3 regions of the Sphingobacterium sp. BN32 genome follow, and region 2 is predicted to be linked to each of the others. Evidence: riboswitches for the same ligand, from Rfam matches in the RefSeq annotation. Region 2 holds a riboswitch; each other region holds the start of a gene.
What was found. Region 2 has a riboswitch for thiamine pyrophosphate ahead of pnuC (nicotinamide riboside transporter PnuC). Riboswitches for the same ligand answer to the same signal wherever they lie in the genome.
Positions count from the first base shown of each region.

Region 1: linked by a shared signal. The riboswitch ahead of thiS (sulfur carrier protein ThiS) and the one ahead of pnuC (nicotinamide riboside transporter PnuC) in region 2 are both predicted to bind thiamine pyrophosphate.
Region 3: linked by a shared signal. The riboswitch ahead of QYC40_RS16165 (TonB-dependent receptor) and the one ahead of pnuC (nicotinamide riboside transporter PnuC) in region 2 are both predicted to bind thiamine pyrophosphate.

Region 1 is NZ_CP129963.1:2,411,796-2,419,110, reverse strand. Features, by position in the region: gene QYC40_RS10165 (thiamine phosphate synthase) at 1-19, opposite strand, end outside; gene thiC (phosphomethylpyrimidine synthase ThiC) at 19-1,833, opposite strand; gene thiS (sulfur carrier protein ThiS) at 1,860-2,066, opposite strand; TPP riboswitch at 2,130-2,227, opposite strand; gene QYC40_RS10150 (Crp/Fnr family transcriptional regulator) at 2,441-3,127, shown strand; gene QYC40_RS10145 (calcium:proton antiporter) at 3,220-4,401, shown strand; gene QYC40_RS10140 (hypothetical protein) at 4,501-5,607, shown strand; gene QYC40_RS10135 (AraC family transcriptional regulator) at 5,608-6,585, opposite strand; gene QYC40_RS10130 (TonB-dependent receptor) at 6,691-7,315, shown strand, end outside.
Region 2 is NZ_CP129963.1:2,246,026-2,253,340, forward strand. Features, by position in the region: gene QYC40_RS09395 (FAD/NAD(P)-binding protein) at 1-1,048, shown strand, start outside; gene QYC40_RS09400 (hypothetical protein) at 1,558-2,133, shown strand; gene QYC40_RS09405 (hypothetical protein) at 2,153-2,935, shown strand; gene QYC40_RS09410 (acyl-CoA dehydrogenase) at 2,936-4,015, opposite strand; gene pnuC (nicotinamide riboside transporter PnuC) at 3,984-4,625, opposite strand; TPP riboswitch at 4,662-4,782, opposite strand; gene QYC40_RS09420 (malate:quinone oxidoreductase) at 4,788-6,284, opposite strand; gene fabG (3-oxoacyl-[acyl-carrier-protein] reductase) at 6,522-7,265, shown strand.
Region 3 is NZ_CP129963.1:3,807,166-3,814,480, forward strand. Features, by position in the region: gene QYC40_RS16150 (lipopolysaccharide biosynthesis protein) at 1-1,316, opposite strand, end outside; gene QYC40_RS16155 (acylphosphatase) at 1,318-1,599, opposite strand; gene QYC40_RS16160 (amidohydrolase family protein) at 1,632-2,795, opposite strand; TPP riboswitch at 2,963-3,094, shown strand; gene QYC40_RS16165 (TonB-dependent receptor) at 3,151-5,613, shown strand; gene dtd (D-aminoacyl-tRNA deacylase) at 5,652-6,110, shown strand; gene QYC40_RS16175 (nucleotide pyrophosphohydrolase) at 6,122-6,448, shown strand; gene QYC40_RS16180 (endonuclease/exonuclease/phosphatase family protein) at 6,465-7,223, opposite strand; gene ggt (gamma-glutamyltransferase) at 7,288-7,315, shown strand, end outside.

The DNA of each region.
Region 1 (7,315 bases), 170 kb from region 2:
CGTTACTGATGACAATCATTACAAGTAAATCTCTTTGCCAGATTCGATAAACTCTTGTGATTTCTCAAGCATGCCTTGTTCGGTTGCTTCTCTAATTTCTTGCGTAATCTTCATTGAGCAGAACTTAGGTCCACACATAGAGCAGAAATGTGCAATCTTGGCACCATCAGCAGGAAGAGTTTCGTCATGATACTCTCTCGCCGTATCCGGATCCAAGGAAAGGTTGAACTGATCTTCCCATCGGAATTCAAAGCGGGCTTTGCTTAGGGCATTGTCTCTATATTGTGCGCCCGGATGACCCTTTGCTAAGTCGGCAGCATGCGCGGCTAACTTATAGGTAATGACCCCATCCTTCACATCTTTTTTATTGGGTAAACCCAAATGTTCCTTCGGTGTCACATAACATAGCATCGCACAGCCATACCATCCGATCATGGCAGCACCGATTGCTGAAGTAATATGGTCATAGCCCGGCGCGATATCCGTTGTCAATGGCCCTAGGGTGTAGAATGGCGCCTCGTCACACTCCTCCAACTGCTTTTCCATATTCTCCTTGATCATGTGCATAGGAACGTGCCCCGGTCCTTCGATCATAACTTGGACGTCGTGCTTCCATGCGATCTTCGTCAGCTCACCAAGCGTCTCCAATTCTGCAAACTGCGCTGCATCATTTGCATCTGCAATAGAACCCGGACGTAGACCATCACCTAATGAGAATGCCACATCATATTGCTTCATGATTTGGCAAATCTCATCGAAATGCGTGTATAGAAAGTTCTCTTTATGGTGGAATAAGCACCATTTAGCCATGATGGAACCACCGCGGGAAACAATCCCTGTCACGCGTTTTGCCGTTAAGTGGATATAGCGGAGCAAAACGCCTGCATGTATCGTGAAGTAGGAAACCCCTTGTTCTGCTTGTTCGATTAATGTGTCACGGAATATCTCCCAGGTCAGGTCTTCCGGCACGCCTTTTACTTTTTCTAGCGCCTGATAGATTGGAACAGTACCAATAGGAACCGGCGAGTTGCGGATGATCCACTCTCTGGTTTCATGAATATTCTTCCCGGTCGATAAGTCCATAATAGTATCTGCACCCCATCGGCATGCCCATACCGCTTTCTCGACTTCCTCTTCAATGCTGGAGGTAACAGCACTATTGCCGATATTCGCGTTGATTTTCACGAGGAAGTTACGCCCGATAATCATCGGCTCGCTCTCTGGGTGGTTGATATTGTTAGGGATAATCGCTCGACCGGCAGCAATCTCCGCACGGACGAACTCCGGTGTAATCCGATTCTTCGGGGTATTGGCGCCGAAGCTATTGCCCTCATGCTGCTGCTCCATGCCCGGAGTCGCATGCTCCAATTGCTCAATACGCTGATTCTCACGAATAGCCACATATTCCATCTCGGCCGTGATGATTCCCTGCTTAGCATAATGTAGCTGTGTCACATTCGCATCCGGCTTAGCTCGCATCGGTCGATGGCTGTAGCTGAATCGCAGTTCATCCAGGCGATCATCTGCTAATCGTGCTTGCCCATATTCTGAACTGATACCGTCTAAGATTTCCACATCCTGCCGATCAAGAATCCATTGCTCCCGAATGCGTGATATACCCTGGCGCACATCTATCGTCAATTCTTCATCGGTATACGGCCCTGAAGTGTCATATAGCGTAATCGGAGGATTCTTTTCCTCACCGCCATTGCTGAGCTTGGTATTACTTAAGCTAATCTCCCGCATGGCCACGCGAATGGGATGTATATTTCCCGGCACATAAATCTTCTTTGAGTTAGGGAAAGGTTGCTGTGAAATTCCTTGTTCTTTCATATCGTGTTTTAGATTTTATTTAGTCGTTAGCCGCCTTGGGTTGCGGTGATGATTAGAATATGATCCTTGTCGAATAACCTAGTTTCTGCCCATTCTACCATAGGGATAACTCTGTTATTGACAGCGACAGCCGTGCCTTTGCGTAACACAGCAAACTCTGATGCGAGCAAGGCAGCAAGACTCTCCGGAGCTTTATCGAAATGTTTGGACTGTTGATTGATTGTTAGTTCCATTCCTATATTGTTTTTTATGGGTAAAAACTTTAGGAATGGCTACATCGATGCATATGGCACCCATGTTGACATCTTACTTTTCCCTACGCCAGTATGATCTGGATCAGGTTATAAGGGTAAAATCTCAGCCTGCATTTATGCAGACACCCCTAAAGTCAATGCTAAAATAAGGCATATTATTTTAATTAACAATTATTTTAGGGAAGAATGAGTTAAGAATGAGGTGAAAAGATGGCATTCAATTGCAAATACTGTAACTTATTTGATTTGTAATAAGTTTTATCTTTTGTTTGATAGGGGGATTTGCCTTGAACCAGGAAAGGAAGGATGAAATGATGAGCAGGATATCTGGTTTGCTATATAAAGACTGGAGTATGAAGGCAACCATAGGTCTTTACACTAACTACTATCTACTAACTACTATTTCTATCGCTATTTGCGTTAATTCTTACTATTTTAGGAGTGCAGATCCGATAGATAAGAGGTTTGCGTCTTCACCCATGACAATTGAACAACTATTAAACAATTTTTATGAGCTTCCTGCGTCCTCTTTGGAACTCTTGGTAAACGAGATGCAGGAAGTCCGTTTTTCAAAGGGGCATATCCTTCTCGAGTCCGACCGCTTGGAACGCAAAGTATACTTTCTTACAAAAGGCCTGGTTCGGGCATATTCTCCACAACCTGAGCAGGACATTACGTTTTGGTTTGGACTGGAAGGTGATATCGTATTGTCGATGCGCAGCTATGTAGAACAGGTGAAGTCTTATGAAGATGTCGAATTGATGGAGGACAGCACCCTCTATGGAATCGGCATTGAGAAGTTGAAATCCTTATACCTTCGCGACATACATATTGCCAATTTGGGTAGAGTAATCGTGGAAGGGGAGCTGCTGAAGATGGAGAAGCGATGGATCTCTTCGCAGATAAAATCTGCGAAGGAGCGCTACGATGAGTTGGTCGAAGAGTCGCCGGCGCTGCTTCAGCGTGTTCCACTTAAGTACATTGCTTCTTTCCTGCGAATGACACCTGTCAGTTTAAGTCGGATTCGGAAAGAGAAGTAATCTTAACCAGCCTTTTATTATCCCAGGATAATTTTCGAGGAAGATAGAGGTGCTATTTTTGCAAGGTTTAAAATTATTGCAAAGATAGAATCATGAATACGGTAAAAAAAATATCCATCAGAGAGGTCATTCCTATGTCGACTTGGCTTCGATTAGGACTGGTATGGCTAGTCGTTGCTATTTTCAGCTTTTTCGGACATGACTTGATGGGCGCGCAAATGGGCGGATGGACTGCTGTTGCAGTCTTCGTGCTATTGTTGGCTACCATAGTGGGAGCCGCTTTCGGCGTCGTAAGAGAAGCCGATGAATTGGCACATAAGCTGGGGGAACCCTACGGTACTTTGATACTCACGCTATCCATCGTATCCATTGAAGTCATATTAATTGCGGCCGTTATGTTAGGCCCAACTGAAAACCCTAGCATCGGTAAAGACTCCATTTTCTCGGTCATGATGATTATTATGAATTTGGTAATGGGATTATGTCTGTTACTGGGCGGAATGAAATACGGCGAGCAGGAGTACAATGCGCAGGGCGCCATGGCCTATCACAGCATGATTATCATGCTCGGCGGTATCTCGATGATGCTTCCCAACTTTATCAGCGGAGCCGGCGATGGTTCATTTAGCACAACGCAGGCGATTATTCTTTCAGGTCTTGTGGCATTGTTGTATGCAGCATTTCTATATTTCCAGATGACGAAATACCGCCATCATTACATACAGCCACCAGCCGGCCAGATGGAGATTAGGTTTACTGATACCCTCATCAATACTGATTTGGAAGCGAGCGATACTCCGCATACCGCAAGCGCTGCTAAATCAGAAATTCTTATCCGCTCGATTGTGCTTCTAGGGATGATACTGCCGATTGTTCTTCTATCGCATCATATGGCGGTCGTTGTAGACTATGGGATACAAGCGGCCCAGTTGCCAATGTTATTAGGAGGTGTGCTGATTGCCATTATTGTGTTTACACCCGAATCGATGACTGCCGTCAAGGCTGCATTAAATAATGAGTTCCAACGAGCGATCAATCTTTGTCATGGCGCTTTCGTATCCACCGTTGGACTCACAGTGCCAGCTGTATTGATCGTCGGATTGATAGCCGGCAAGAGGGTACTCTTTGGGCTAACAGGAACGGAAACCATACTTTTTGTTTTGACGCTACTACTTAGCTTAATGAGTTTTATGGGGAGAAGAACTTCGCCCATCATCGGACTGATGCACTTGACTTTATTTATCGTCTTTATCATGCTGATATTTAATCCTTAGTAAGGTTTCCAATGAACTAATTCGTCAGTTAAAGTATGTTAATCTGTATACTGGCAATTCGAGTAAATGTATACTTTAGCGCTATCAAACCCGCTCCATATGAGAATTGCCATATTTCTATTTACCCTACTGTTTAGCATAAGTAGCCTTCAGGCACAGATCCAAGTCGTTGACAGCCTCAGTAATACCCGCATTGCTGGTGCGAATGTCTACACCGATTCCGGGCTCTTGATAGGTTCATCGGATTTGAATGGCGAGATCCATTTGGATTCCTTACAGGCAGTGAAGGCATCGACCATCACGCTAAATCATATCTCTTACCAGAACTTAGATATACCCTATGCTGAATTTCTGAAAGCAAAGGTTATCCGTATGCAAGCCCGGAGTGTCGCTTTGGAAGAGGTGACCGTAATGGATCGCGAGAAATATGACTATGTAGTGCTGAAGGGGTATTTCAGGAATTACGAGACCTTCAACAATCGTCCTCGCTATCTCTATGATGGAATTGTGTCTTATTATATTCCGATCAATAAGAATAAAGGAAAGTCGAAGATGGAACTGCATCAATATCGTCTTTTTAGTAATGCAGAAGCGAATCAAGAGCTCAAAGACACGCAGGGATCTCTAATGTATTTCAAACCATCAATTGGTAATATTCAATCGAAAAGCTTGTTGGAAGCAATAGAGGGAGTGAAGGGAGCGAAGTTGAAGAATAGTGGCAATCGCACGGTTATCGAAAATGAAGGCCTAGCAATGGGCTATTCCCAAGTCGGAGCGGATGGCAATACGCAGGTTTTTTACAATGTCTTCCCGCCGGGGAAGAAAGTACATGTCAGTTTTTTCAGAATTAAATTCGATGTGTACAAAAGCACCCGTTCAGAGTCCTATCAGGGAAATAACTACACGAATCCCTCCATTATGGATCTAATCAGTCGAGTGTCTACGGTATCTGCATCTATAAAAAGGCAAAAGGAGCATGGTTATATGCCAAGAGATTATTCTACGGAATTTTACGTCATGGAGCGCAGCTTCCTAACGAAGGCCGAATACAAGGCTTTAAAGCCGAACGATAAGCGCTGGCAATTCCTAGAAGAAAAAAGCAAGTATACCGAAGAATTCTGGAAGGATTTAGACCGTTTTGGAATCCCTCCCGTAATCAAGAGCGTGGCAAGTAAAATTGGCAATGAGCTGAAATTAGCTAACTAATTACCTGTTAATTGCTTGCCTTGTTTCGCTTGGCAGTCGCTCATAATGCTGCAGATATACCTGCGAGAAATGATGCGCATATTTGAACCCGCTGATAAACGCAATCTCCTTAATCTCCATATTGCTATGCATCAAAAGGTGATGTGCATATTTCAGGCGCTGTTTCCTAACGTAATTAATAACTGTATCCTGAAAAAGATCCTTAAAGGCATTCTTCAGTTTAAACTCATTGATTCCAAACTGCCGCGAGATACTTTTCAGGTGCAGCTCTTGTTGGAAGTGGCAGTCTAAATAGTTTTTTATTTCTAACAATATCGTTCGATCCTCCACTCGCCATTTCGTTTCAGAAGCCGTCTTCGCATTATCCTTAAATGCTGAATAGATCAGTTCCAATGCTTTTATGCGGATAAACTCTTTCGCAAAACCTTCCTGATATTGGTGAGTTAGCAATTCTTTAATTAGTGCATGTTGTTGTGGGGTAATCTTCATCGCCGAGCGGAAGAAACTATAATGTTTAATCAAGAGATGTTCGCGAATTTCCTTATCGCTTAGGCCTTGGGAGGTCAGGAACTGCAGTAAATGCTCCAGCGAGATATGTAAATCCAGCACCTTTCTGGAACGGGAGTATTCGAGATGTCCCTTAGCATTGGGAATATAGATAAATTGATAATGCCCTTCCGGGATATCAATTTTCTTCAGATCATCACTTCTAAACTTCGAGTCGCCCTCTATTTCAAACTGCAATTTGACGAGTTCTTCGGGATGATTGATAAGTAGCTGAAAGGCTTGCTTAAGATCCCATTCCTGATACGAAATAATGATGTCGTCTAAACAAAGGCACTGAAGCGCAGCTTCTACGAACTCATTTTTTATGATACGATGTTGGAAACCGTATTTACAACATTCAGATGGTTTGGGTTCAAAAAGCTTTGATAATAAGTCGTTTCCGTAAAATTTCTCAATGGAGATTGTTTTCAAAATATCCTTTTTTTGATATTATTAATCCTCTATTTGATATTCCATAGCCGTCAAAACTAATACATTTGCTCCATTATTTGTAATTATTCTAAATAAAAATAGTGTATGCAACACAATTCTACTTTAAAACATTCAATCACAAATTTGCTATTGCTCTTGCTACTCCTGCTTCCATTTTTGGGGATGTCGCAGCAAAGCGGCTATCTGACAGGGGAGGTCTTCACGATGGACGGCAAACCACTTGCTTATGCATCTGTCAAACTTAAAAATACCAGCTACGGCACTTCTGTAACAACGAACGGTACCTATACATTATCGGCGCCTGCCGGCAATTACACGCTCGTGATAAGCTATGCGAACTATTCGGTTCGAGAAATCCCGGTACGTATCATAGCCAACGAAACGAAAAATGTTGATAAAATAACCGTACAGTCGCAAGCCAACCAATTAAGGGAGGTTATTGTTTCTGATATACAGCGCAACAAGTTTTCAAGGAAAGAAACATCAGATATTGCAAGGATGCCATTAGCAAATTTGCAGAATGCGCAGGTCTATTCGGTCTTGACCAAGGAATTAGTACAGGAAATGGGCGCTACAGAATTTAATTCGGCGATGTCTCAGGTCGCCGGCGCAGTAGCGAGCAATGGCGTTAATGATAGTGGTAATGAGGTTTTTTTGCGCGGATTTAATGCAGGAGTTACCATGCGCAATGGACTTCCAAGTAGCCCAA
Region 2 (7,315 bases):
CAAGAAAGAGGACGAATACCATTACCTCAGTTCGGGACACGAGCCCATCATGTATCCGTTTTCACGTAGAAATCTGCCTAACATGCCAGTAAATGCTTACTCGAATTCCAATAAACGGACGCTCGCCTTCATGACGGACGAGTGGTTAAATGGTTTGCTGGCGCAAAATAGAAAGATTGATTTCATTGAAGAAATTATTCCAATCCTTGATCTCGAAGTAAAATATGCTTTCTATCCACTAATTCCTGAATTTAACGGACTTGATAATGAAAGTATTTTAGCATTCCTCCATGATGATAGCCAGGAGAAGTTGTTTAGTCTTTTTGCTTTGGTCAATCCCATGTTGTATTCGAAATTACCATTGGATACGAATTACCAAGAATTCATTTTGGACTTGAGCAATTACTGCTTACAAATGACAGAATTTGGAGAATTTCACAGCCCTATGGCTGCAGCGACGGCTGCACTGAGAGAAGGATTTGAGCAAATCGTAAAAATCAATAATGCTGTTGGTTTTACCGCTAATTCACAAAAAGCGTTCGAGGATAAATGGTTTCCAAATATCAATCATTTAGCTTATGGACCTCCACGCGAGGTCTCCGAAAAATTCTTCTGTCTGATGCGTGAAGGCTTTGTCAAGTTTATTTTCTCGGACACCGCCTCTGTTACACAGGCTGGCAACAGTATCCGATTAAAAAATAAATACATGGAAAAAGATTTTCAGTATTTATTGAATGCCCGAATCCAAAAGGGCAATCTGAGGATAAAAAATCATCCTTTGTATGATCGCTTGTTGAATAAAGGTATTATTAAAGAATGGGTGAATGAGCAGTTATCCACAGGAAAGATAGCTATAGATAAAAATGGAAAGCCTGCCGGATTGAAGGAACAACATAAAATTTATCTTTACGGAATACCAACGGAGGGCCAAGTTATTAGCAATGACTCGATTTTAAGAACACGAAATAACTTTGCTAAACCATGGGCAAAGGACACTTTGGCAACTTTTGAGCAAAAGTGTGCAGAACTAAACGTAAGAACGCTTTAAATCGGTCATAATATTATCCTATATATCACTTAACATAATCTTAATGCATTAGTAATGTTAACATCAAAATACTCCCCTATATTCGTATAAATAAAATTTAAAAGAAATGATTAAAGACGAAGTATTATTAGCAGAGATCAATACGATCCTAGTAGAATTCATGTATGATGGTGATGATTTTAATTCAGAAGAGGATTAAGGTCCCACCTCATACCTATTACTCCCAACCAATAACCTCCTATTAACTACAATTACTTTTCTAAATCTTACAGCAAACATAGATGATATCTATGCTTTACTGCTTTGTATCCTCGCCATCATTCTAGTATTGTCCATAAGGAATTATATAATATTGATATATTTGCTAGGCTAACCAAAATAGTTGATATGTTGCGATGAAGCCCGAAGCGTTATGCCCACCACGGGGCGCTGAAGCCACCGGTTAAAATTTAAAATCGATGACTTAGGTTTTAGGATGGCCATCAATCAAAATACAGAAAGGATTTTTCATGAAAGCTGAACTGTTAGATTTTAAGATTGAATCGAGCGATGAAATTTCTGCCCAGTTTTTAAAAAGGGAGATATTTTCATTTCGAGATGCTGCAAGATTTATACAAAATTTGGATTATGGACGAAATTCGGATAAAAACAACCTTAAAGCAGTTTTCATAGAAAATAAAGGAACCTGCAGCAGCAAACATACCCTCCTGAAAACTTTAGCAGTTGAAAATGGTTTCTATGGTATACAGCTGACTATAGGAATTTTTAGAATGAATGGTGAAAATACGCCGAAAATTAAGGATCGGTTATTAAAATATGATATCGATTTTATTCCCGAAGCACATACCTACCTCAAATACAAGGGACAGTATTTTGATTATACGAGAACAGGATCCTCTGCAAACGACTTCTTAGACGACCTTCTTTTTGAGGTTGAAATCCAACCGAACGAAATTGGAGAAGAAAAAGTAAAAATTCACCAAACGTTCTTAAATAACTGGGTGGATAAGAATCCTGAATTAAAATATTCAGCAAAAGAAATATGGGACATTCGTGAAGAATGTATTGCGGATCTTTCTAAATAATTCGTAATTTCTAACAATTATGCAAAAACTATCAACGATACTTTCAATCGCTATTTTATTAACTTTCACGCAGTGCAACTCAACGAGTAATTCGGCAATAAACAATTCCGAATTAGACACTACAGCTCAGCGGGTTGATTCGCTCGCATTAACGGAAAACCCCAGAGGAATCGAGGAAAATCAGCCCGACAGCCTTGTTGAGGGCCATATACTGTTACCAGCGAGCTATCGGATATGGGAGCAATCGGAATCCATCAGCAATATTATGGACAGCACTTGGCTTGCCCTTTATAAAAAAGGAGATCAATTCTTTATCGGCAAGATCAAATATAAGATTGAACATGCAGCCGAAGAGCCTTGCTCTGGCCAGCCTACAGAGACGATTCTACCGGAATACCGGACATACGCATTTTTCAATTTACAAGAAATGAAAGCTGGGGCAATCGATAGTATTTCAATTCAAAATTCAGTTCTGAATCCAAATGAAAGCTCTTCTTTTTCCTTCAACGGAAAGCAGTATAGCATCAAAGCCTCAGGAAGAGCTTTTGACGATCGTGAAAAGAATGGTGCCGGATTTTATAAGCTGGAACTCTATGAGGACAATCGATTAAGCCGTGTGATACTACAGCAAGATCAGTACAACGACACCCACACCGAAATTCAGTTCATTAGCGACTTTGATAAAGACGGGAAGCCAGACTTTATCTTTTCGAGTCCGAGAGATTATGAAGAGGAACGTGTAATTATCAACCTGTCCAATTCGCCTTATGCGTTTGAAGGCAGTCGGCAATTCGATTGCTAATTATCGTCCGTTCAACAAACTATGTTGGCTCGCAGTAAAGATATTACGAAAAACAATGTTAATCTCCTGCTCTGCTTGCGAAGCACGAATACCTAGTAGCGGAAATAGTTCTACGACCTGCAATCGCATATCCTTGACAAACGCTCTGGAAAAGCTCGCTAAATCCTCATATGGACCGTTATTACCTTCGAAATTGCTAGCAATAACATTCGCCCATATCGTCTTCGCCAGTGCGAAAACATGTTCTCTGCGTGCATTAAAATCAGTTTGTATAGTATCTAGCAGTTTGAACCTTTCCTTGCTGTATTGGCTCGCCCAATTCGGATCTTTAGACTTTTCGAAAAAATACTTCTCCACCAAATCTAGGAAACGGCGAAACATACCTACATAATTCACCAATAGAGTAATCTCTGCGAATGGCATAAAAGGGATATCAAACAATGGCGAATCCGATTTCTTTGCCGCAGGATCTAACAGGAACGCATTATTCTTTGCAACCTTTATATTTTGAAGCGAGAAACTATGGCTCGCGGTACATTCCAATCCAAATGACGTCCAATCATAATGAATCAATACCTGATCACGTGGTACAAAAAACGAAGATACCACTTGTTCCCCATCCTCATTGAGCACCGGCACGCCCTGATCCAATAAATTCGCATTTAAGGTAAAATGTGTCAAGTGTGGAGCGCCCGTAGCGTATTGCCACTCGCCCGAAAGGATATAATGTTCTCCATCCCAATTGGCAGTACCCGCAGCGCGACCACTCCCACCCCAGCAAACCGTTGGTTGACTGAAAATACCCTTCGCCAAGGATGGCTCCAAGAAGCCGGCGAACATATTGGCGCCAGAGCAAAGCGTTACTGTCCAGGTATAGCCTCCATCTACGTATGCCAGCTCTTCTAAAAGAGTCAAACCCTCTACCAGACTAGCTTCTAATCCGTCATAAACTTTCGGCACCCACAAGTTGAACCATTGGTTTTCATAGGCAAGCTTTAATGTGGCAGGCGCTAGTGATTTCATTTTAATCGCTTCAGCCTGCGACTCTTTAATAATTAGAATTTGTTCTGGAGTAAGCATGTGTAAGTTTTTCTTGATTTCGCATAATAAACTGCCATTTCAGGTAGCCGAAGATAGCAACAATAAATAAAAAGGAGGTCAACGCCGCAAATAGGTACAAATCTTTATGGACGAGCAATGGAATTGCAAAGGCATTGCTGATATTCAACAATATCCAATTCTCTATCTTTCGTTTGGCCAAGAGCCACATACCTGCCCATGCAGTCGAGGAAACCCAGGCATCCCAAACGGGAACATCCGAGTCCGTAAAATGACTCAATACCGAGTAAAGAACAATAAATCCAATAAAGACAATACCTAAAACAATCGTCCAATCTCGCTTATCGCAGCGCGTTATAGGCTGCTCCCGGGCTTCCTTATTCGTTACCCAATACCACCAACCATAAACGCTCATAATTAGGTAGTACATATTTAACGCAATCTCTGCGTAGAGTTTCGCACCGAAAAGCACATACATCCCTGATAGTATGCCGAGTATGCCGAAAAAGTAGTTAGACACTTTATTGTTCCTCGATAGAAGAACCTGAATGATGCTGCACACAACAGAGAACCGCTCCAGCGGCGTCGTTTGCAATAAGGCATCCCATAAATCCATAAAAAAAACACCCATAAATTATGTCCTCGAACAAAACTTATGGATGTTATATAGCAACAAGATCCTTTATCCCTACGCCAGCATTACCTGGATCAGGTTTTACCAATTAAGGTATTGGGTATAATCTCAGCCTATCCTAGCAAATGTAGGAGAAGCACCCCATAAGTTTAATAAAATCTATTTATCTAAATTCAACAAACGGTGCGTACGCTCGCGTGTCGATTGACATAGCGCTGCATCATCGTTAAGCTTTTTACCCCATGTAGGGATCATCTCACGCAATTTCTTGCGGTAGGAATCTGATTTCGCACGATCAGGAAAGCATCTCTTCAACAAGTTGATCATGATAGCAACCGAAGTAGAAGCACCCGGAGAAGCACCTAAAAGCGCTGCAATGGAACCGTCTGCACTAGAAACTACTTCCGTACCGAATTCTAGGATTCCGCCATGCTTAGGGTCTTTCTTAATCACCTGAACACGCTGACCAGCTTTTTCAATCTCCCAATCTTCCATTTTCGCGGTCGGCATAAACTGCTTCAACGCATCCAATTTATCCTGTGGCTTTTTCATCACTTCCGTGATCAAATATTTAGTTAACGGCAAGTTATCAAGTCCTGCAGATAACATCGGACGGATATTCGATAATTTAATCGACGCAGGTAAATCAAAGTAAGAACCTTTTTTCAAGAACTTAGTCGAGAAACCCGCATACGGACCGAACAACAACGCTTGCTTTCCGTCGATATAACGCGTATCTAAATGCGGTACAGACATCGGAGGAGCCCCTACCGAAGCTTTACCGTAGACTTTTGCATGATGCGCTTTAATGATATCCTCATTTGTACATCTCAACCATTGTCCACCAACCGGGAAACCACCATAGCCTTTAGCTTCAGGAATACCCGATTTCTCTAATAATAATAAAGAGTGACCACCCGCACCGATGAAAACAAACTTCGCAAGAATCTCACGCTTCTCGCCTGTTGCCAAATCTTTCACCTCGACTTCCCAACGACCATCATCCTCACGATCAATATCTTTCACCTCTTGATTCAATGAAAGCTTGATGTTATCTTTTCCATCCAAGTAGGAAACCAAATCTCTTGTTAAAGCACCGAAATTCACGTCTGTACCGATGTCCATCTTCGTCGCCGCAACTTGTTCATTGCTATCTCTACCGTTCATCATCAATGGTACCCAGTCTTGCAGCTGCTGCTTGTCTTCAGTATACTCCATACCTTTGAACAAGTTTTGTTGAGTCAATGTTTCAAATCTTGTTTTCAAGAAACGAACATCCTTCTCCCCAAAAACCGCCGACATATGTGGCACTTGACGTATGAAATGACTTGGATTCTTAATAATTCCTTTTTCAACTAGGTAAGACCAAAACTGCTTGGAAACCTCGTATTGCTCAGCGATATTGATCGCTTTGTCAATCTTAACAGAACCATCTGCTTGCTCCGGAGTATAATTTAACTCACAAAGTGCGGAGTGTCCAGTTCCGGCGTTATTCCATGCGTCGGAGCTCTCTGCGGCAACAACATCAAGACGTTCTAAAATCTCGATATTAATATCCGGACTCAACTCGTTTATTAAGGTGCCTAGTGTAGCACTCATAATACCAGCACCAATCAAAACGACGTCTACTTCCGTTTTCTTAGTTTTCTTACCCATGTGATTTTTAAATGAGTTACAAAATTAATATTCGCATTATATATAAGCGAATAATTTTGTCAGAAACATATCAGATATTTGTGATTTTATCAAAAATACCCAATTAACATTAGCGATATGCATATTTTTGACCTTAAAAAATAAATCCAAGCCTTCCTATTCGTCAACATTTTTTGTATTATGCAGTTTATTTTCCACTTTTGTGGTTAATTAAGTAAGCATTTAATAAGAATACATATGAAATTGTTAGCCGGAAAAACAGCCTTGGTAACAGGTGCATCAAAAGGAATAGGAAGAAAAATCGCTGAGGTATTCGCTCAGCATGGCGCAAATGTCGCCTTCACTTATTTATCATCTGTTGAAAAAGGACAAGCTCTAGAACAAGAGCTTCAGGCCTTTGGAACCCAAGTAAAAGGCTATCGCTCGGACGCCTCGAAATTTGATGAAGCCGAGAAATTAATCAATGATATCGTTGCTGATTTTGGAACGCTTGATATCGTAGTAAACAACGCCGGTATCACAAAAGACGGCTTACTTATGCGTATGACAGAAGAAAACTGGGACGAAGTCATCAACGTCAACTTGAAATCGGTCTTCAACGTATCGAAAGCAGCTTCGAAAGTGATGATGAAGGCGCGCAAAGGCAGCATCATCAACATGAGCTCCGTAGTAGGTGTTCAAGGGAATGCCGGACAGGCAAATTATGCCGCTTCTAAAGCGGGTATCATCGGATTCTCAAAATCCCTAGCTAAAGAATTAGGATCAAGAAATATCCGTACCAATGTTATTGCGCCAGGATTTATCCGCACCGAAATGACAGACGTATTAGACCCGAAGGTGGTTGAAGGATGGGAAGCAAACATCCCATTGAAACGCGCCGGAGAACCTGAAGATGTTGCAAACGCTTGTGTATTTCTAGCATCTGACCTATCAGCTTACGTAACTGGACAAGTAATTCCAGTAGATGGCGGTATGTTGTAGTAGCATTTAATAATTAGGAGAGGTACGAAGCAATCTTTGATAAATCAACA
Region 3 (7,315 bases), 1.6 Mb from region 2:
CTGTAGTTCTTCTGACCCCATACATAGGATAGCGTGACCATCAACAAATAGGTAATGGTCGTGGATATGGCAGCACCTACATAAGAATAGGTTGGAATAAGGGCAAAGTTCAATATAATGGTCGCTAAGGCACCAATCCCGGAGATATAAAGCGCATATCTTGTCTGATCCGACAGCTTGTACCATACCGATAAATTCATGTATATGCCCAACAGAACGTAGTTCAGGAGCAATACCGGAACAATGAAGAGTCCCGACCAATAATTCTGTTCACCCCCCTCTTTGCTCGGAATGAAATGCTTTAACCAATCAATATTCGCACAAATCCCCACCATCACGACCAGCATCGCTATGATAAAATACTCCATAATCATGGCGTAGGTTTTCCTGGCGTTCTCGTTTTTGGAATAACTGAAAAAGAAAGGCTCAGCGCCTAGTCGAAAGGCCGTGACAAACAGATTGAGGAATACGGCAATTTTAGCGACAGCGCCATAGATTCCGAGTTCACTATCTCCCCGTTCGCCGGGAATTAGGCGAGGCAACATCATCTTATCTAAATTCTCATTGATAATAAAGGAGATATTCGCAATCAGGATCGGAAATGTATAGCTTAACATCTGTTTCACCAATGCGCCCTCTACGCGGAATCGGAAACTGATCATCTGCGGAATCAGCATCACGAGCGTAACGACGGATGCGATCAGGTTTGCTATGAACACATTGCCCAGCCATCCTTCACGAAACCAGCCCGAAGCAAACTCTCTCCAGGACGTATATTCGCTCGTTAGATAGGGCAAGAAGTAAAGGAAAAACAGGATAAAAAAGACGTAGATCAGGATGTTCGCAATCTTGATTGCACCGTATTTGATGGGTCTACCTTCCGCACGGAGCTTGGCAAAGGGCACTACCGCAAGTGCATCAGCAGCAAGGATTACCGCAAAATATTTTACGAAAGTGACATATTCGGCTACATTCTGCCCATTGCTCAGCCAGGACCCAATTGGGTTAGCAAACGTTAAAACCGTGAGCACAAACAGCGCACTACTTACTATCGTAACGAAGAAACTGGTATCAAAGACTTTTTGCTTGTCGCCTTCCACTTTCTGCAGGTAGCGGAAATAGGTGGTTTCCATTCCGAATGCGAGAATCGCATTGATCATGGAAGCGTAGGCATATAGATTGGTAAAAACGCCGTAAACTGCTGTTGCAAACTTTTTGGTCAGCAGTGGGGTCATTAAAAAACTAAGCATACGGGATAATATGGTGGTGAGACCATATATCGCCGTATCGCTTATAAATTTCTTTACTACCGACACCTTACTTGATTTTTTTGATGACTTCGAAGTTCTTGAAATGCTTTAGTTCCGTTGTTTCGGTAACTTCTACAGCTTCAACTTCCGCGTCGTAGGGACCTTCCTTGCAAAAGTCCAGCAGAAAATCTAAGGCCATGGCATCTCCTTCGGCCTCCAAATAGACGGTTCCGTCAGGCTGATTCAACACAAATCCCTTTACGCCTAACTGATCGGCAACCGCTTTCGTAGAGGCACGAAAGTACACCCCTTGTACTTTTCCTTTGACCAAAACATTCAAATGCTTCATGGTTACAAAGGTAAAAGAAGAATTAGAAAAAGCTATCGGATTCGCTTAACTTTAATTTTGGGATCCAGCTTAAAGCTTTCCATACCTTCTAATAGAACAAGACCTGGTTTTTTGCCCTCTTCTAACGATCCTAATTCATGGTCAACATTCAGTGCTTTCGCTCCGTTGATTGTTGCCCATTTAATCGTTTCGTTAAAATCAAGATGTGGATATTCAGCGTGAAGCACTTTTAGCTCGTCCAAAATATCTAGCGATGTATTGGATGCTAAGCTATCCGTACCGATCACGATTTCATGGCCTCCCAACAGGAAGTTCTCCACTTTTGGCAGCCTGTTCTCGATGTATAGATTCGCTTTAGGACACAAGCAGAAATATACTTTTCTACCCATGCGATCTACAAAATCTAAATCTTTAATGGAGGTGTATGTATTGTGAACTAAGATTAGTTTATTCTTTGTGGGAATATAGGGTAAGAATGACTGCAGCGAGTTTCTAGCTTGCGCACGGAAACCATCAACAGAAAGCTTCATCTGCTTATAAAAATCGATGAATTCTCCTTTATTATATCTAAAAAGCTTGTTTTCCTCATCGCTTTCCTGATTGTGAATACTGATGATATTATCCTCTCCAACGACTTTCTTAAACGTTTTGAATAAGTTTTTCGAGCAGGAGTATGGTGCATGCGGTGTGATGGACGATCTTTTGTAGTCGAAATGGAATTCAATTTCTTTCGCTTGATCAATGCGTGCATCCACATCAGTATCCGTCATCGCCATCACCTCGATAAACGTATGGTATTGAATCGGACTATTTTCTTTTATTTTGGCCGACACGGCAGAATTGGCATGGTCCCCTACTGCTTGAATACCATTTTCATACATGGCTTTATCCGCAGCTTCCATTGCCTTATCAACTGCCTTTTCCTTCGCTCCACGCTCGGTCATTACCTTCATTAAGAATTGAGGTAAGCCCGTGTGTTGCGGAACAACGCCTTCCATATGCGAGAGTTCGAGATGACAGTGTGCATTTACGAAGCCAGGAATTAGGGCTCCTTTCAAAAATTCTACTTTTGAATCGTCGACTTCACCTTGGTTGTAAATCCCCTTAATTGTTCCATGGTCGTCCATTGCTACGATTCCTTTTTTTATTGCAGGGCCAGTTACTGGAAATACAATATCAGCAGCATAATACTTCATAAATTTTTTAAAACCGTTTTGTTAAAGTTAGCGTAATTCACCCCAGAGGGTTATATAACAGGCAATTTACAAATTTTTCAATAAATGTTAACTAATAAAACAATAATTACAAATTTGTTACAATACCTTACCGATTTTGATTAAAGCTAATAAAAGGTTAATTTTGTCTCATCATATAGGGGTGCCTTGTTGTTCGACAACACAAATAAAGGCTGAGAATATACCCAGCACCGCTTTGTAAAAAGTAGTGCGTACCTGATCTGGATAATGCCAGCGTAGGGAGAGGGCGGTTAAATAAGGGCTATTGTAACCCCTTGCAATAGTGAAGTTTAACTCATTTACACAAACACACATTATGTTAAAAAAGGTATGGGCGACAGTTGCCTTTTGCCACCTGATCATGTTGGGTTTTGCACAGCATGCATTGACTGTAAAAGTCAGTAACAGAGACCACGAACCACTCGCTGGAGCAACGGTAAAATTAGCTACAGAAACCGGTAAAACCGACCAAAACGGACTGTTGGTCTTTAGTAATTTAGCTACAAAAAATTATTTATTACAGGTAACATTTCTCGGATATCAAAATTATTCTGTACAGATTAATCCAAGCGAGCAAAGCAGTCTGAATGTTCAGTTAAAAGAAAGCTCCTTCGTGACAGAAGAGGTTTTCGTAACAGCAACTCGCGCGAAAGAAAATGCCGCGACGACCTACAAAAACATAGACAAGGATGAAATCCGTAAGAATAACTTGGGCCAGGATATTCCATTCTTGATCAATCAAACCCCCGGTGTTGTCGTTAGCTCGGATGCGGGTGCCGGCATTGGCTATACCAGCATGACGGTACGTGGATCGGACAACGAACGTATTAACATCACTTTAAATGGCATACCACTGAATGATGCGGAAAGCATGGGTAGCTTCTTTGTGAATCTTCCGGATTTTGCTTCGTCCGTGCAAAGCATTCAGGTACAGCGTGGTATCGGAACTTCCACGAATGGAGCGGGTGCTTTCGGTGCTTCTTTGAACATCCAGACCGATGCACTTGAGGCAGAGCCTTATGCGGAACTAAACAACTCTTTCGGGTCATACAACTCCTGGAAGAACACGTTAAAAGTAGGTTCGGGATTAATTAATAATAAATATGCTTTTAATGCAAGATTATCTCGCGTAGCATCGGACGGCTATATCAATCGGGCAAGTTCAGATTTGAAGTCTTTTTACGTAGATGGAGGATTGTACACGGACAAGCATATACTAAAAGCGACAGTTTTTTCCGGAAAAGAAAAGACCTATCAATCTTGGTATGGTACGCCGGAACCTTTGATAAGCGGCGACTATACACGTCTGGTAGAGTACGCGGCGGCGATGGAACTGTACACACCCGAAGAACTTAACCGTTTGAAAGAGGAAGGGCGAAAATACAATTACTACACCTACGACAATCAAACAGATAACTACACCCAAACGCATGCGCATCTGCAATACACTTTTGAAGCAAGCGATAAACTGAATCTGAATGCAGCATTGCATTACACGCGCGGTGCAGGTTATTACGAGGAATTTCGTCCGGAGGATAAAATGATTCGCTACGGCATGGACACTGTCTTTCATGGACAGGATACCATCAGCCGTTCAGACCTTATTCGCCGTCGCTGGCTAGACAATCACTTTTATGGGGTAACTTATTCGGCAAACTATAAAGCGAACAGCAAGCTAAGCTTCATCTTTGGTGGGGCCTATAATCAATATCGTGGCAAGCATTATGGTGAGGTGATTTGGGCGCGATACGCGTCAAACAGTAACCTTGGCGATCGCTACTATTACAATGAGGCGGATAAGAACGACTTCAATTTCTTCGTAAAAGCCGACTATCGATTAGACAATTGGTTGTTTAATGCGGATTTGCAGTACAGAAATATTTACTACTTAGGCGAGGGGGATGATGATAAAGTGAAAGATCTTTATTTCAAAGACAAGCTTAACTTCTTCAATCCGAAGATTGGAGCAACTTACTTCATCAATTCGAACAGCAATCTTTATGCATCCTATGCATTTGCAAGCAAGGAGCCAAAGCGTTCGGACTATGTGGAAAATCCATTGAATGAATTCCCGAAACCGGAGCAGATGCAGAATGTGGAGGCGGGTTATCGTTTTAGAGATCAGCAGTTCAATATCGGAGCGAATGTTTACGGGATGTTTTATAAAAATCAGTTGATCCCTACGGGTGCTCTAAATGATGTTGGCGCGGCATTGCGCCAGAATGTGGAGGACAGTTATAGAATTGGTTTTGAATTGGATGCTGCCTGGAATATCAATTCACATTTTGTGTGGGGAGTAACCGCAGCATTGAGTCAGAATAAGATCAAGAACTTCGTGGAGAAGATTGCTGTCTATGATAATGAAAATGATTGGAATTATGTGGGCGAGGAAGAAATTTTCTACAAGTCGACGACTATTGCGAAGTCGCCTGCAGCCGTTCTGTCGAATATCTTTACTTACAAACCTACGGAGGCTTTATCCTTTAGTTTATTGAGTAAGTATGTCTCTAGAATCTACTTGGACAATAGTGGCGCGAAGGAACGTAGCATAGATCCTTCATTTGTGAACAATCTTCAAGGTATTTATAGCTTCTCAGCCTTCGGTATCGAGCGTATCGACCTGAACTTGACGGTGAATAACATCTTCAACAGCAAGTATGAGACGACGGGTTATACCTGGGGCCAGAAGTTTGAAAGCAAAGGGACGCGAGATTATTACAATTTTTACTACCCACAGGCAGAGACTAATTTTATGTTAGGACTGAATATTAGGTTCTAAGGATTGGCAAATCGTTATTATCTTTTTACTTTTAGTGCATGCGAGCAGTAATACAACGAGTGAGCCATGCGAGCTGCACGGTAGACAATCAGATAACGGGAGAAATTAAGGACGGTTTATTGGTACTTCTAGGTGTGGAAGAGGAAGATACAAAGGCTGATATGGAGTGGTTGGGACAGAAGTTAGTGAACTTGCGTATCTTCTCGGATGAGGAGGGGCTGATGAATAGGTCTGTTCAGGATATTGAAGGCAATATTCTGTTGATTTCGCAGTTTACCCTGTTCGCACAGACGAAGAAAGGCAATCGACCATCGTTCATTCGTGCGGGCAAGCCCGATATTGCAAAGCCCATGTATGAAGCCATGGGTAAGTACCTATCTGATTTGCTGAACAAGCCGGTGCAACTAGGAATCTTTGGCGCCGATATGAAAATCGATCTGCGCAATGATGGCCCCGTTACGATTATCATGAATACCAAGGATAAAGATAACTTCTAAATAAAACAGATATGACGATAGCAGAAGCGCAGGCCATAGTGGATAAATGGATAAACAGCACGGGAGTGCGTTATTTCAATGAGCTAACGAATACAGCAATGTTGATGGAGGAGGTTGGCGAAGTGGCGCGTATTATGGCCCGGCAATACGGGGAGCAGTCTTTCAAGAAATCGGACGAGGAAGTTAATCTTGCTGATGAAATGGCAGATGTTCTTTTTGTATTGATCTGTTTAGCCAATCAAACGGGCATCGATCTAACTGATGCTTTGACCAAAAACTTAGATAAAAAGACTAAACGCGATAGCGAGCGGCATAAAAACAACGAGAAGCTGAAATAGCTTCTCGTTGTTTTATCTATTGAATCTGGATCTCTGCAAATAATGGCATATGATCAGAAGCTTGATGCTCTGGTATCACTTTATAGGACTTCCATTTGAATTTAACATTATCCAGAAGCATAATGTAATCTATTTCATTGCGCGGGTTTACATTTGGTGAGGTAGGCGCATTGGATGTAGTATTCCGCACAAAGAACTGCTCTAAAACCTTAATCGGTTCGGATCCGGGCTTAGCATTTAAGTCACCCACCAATATTAGAGGGCTGCTATAAAGCTCGGCCAGCTCGTTAATAAAATGTGCCTGAGCAATTCGATTCTCCTCGTGTAGATCCAGGTGTGTATTCGCCAGGGAAACGCGCTTGCCGTTCGGTAATTCTACATCCACAATCGCTAAAGATCTATTCTCACTTTTTACCGGCATAGGCAGATCGTATCTCCTTTTGCCTACAATCTTATATTTCGAGAGGATCAACGTTCCGTAATATCCTTTCTCCAAATTGATGCCTTTCGAGAAATAATAGTCCATCCCGGTCAGCTCCGCAAGCTTTTCCGCCTGATTGACCATTTCCGATCGGGACACATGGATATCGACTTCTTGAATTCCTACAATCTCTGCGTTCGAGTCGACAATCACTTTTGCAATAGCCGGCAAATCAATAACACCCGGCTTCGCCGGTGGATTCCCATGGTGAATATTATAGCTTAGTATCTTGATGGTTTGTGCTGACAGCGTCAAAGAAATAGAACTCAAGAGTATTATGAAAAGCTGTTTCATGTGTTCAGATTGATATTTGAGGGTTATATTCAAGTAATAGTGCCAAATTTAATATCTTTAGCACATGAAATTACCTAATATATTTTACTTAT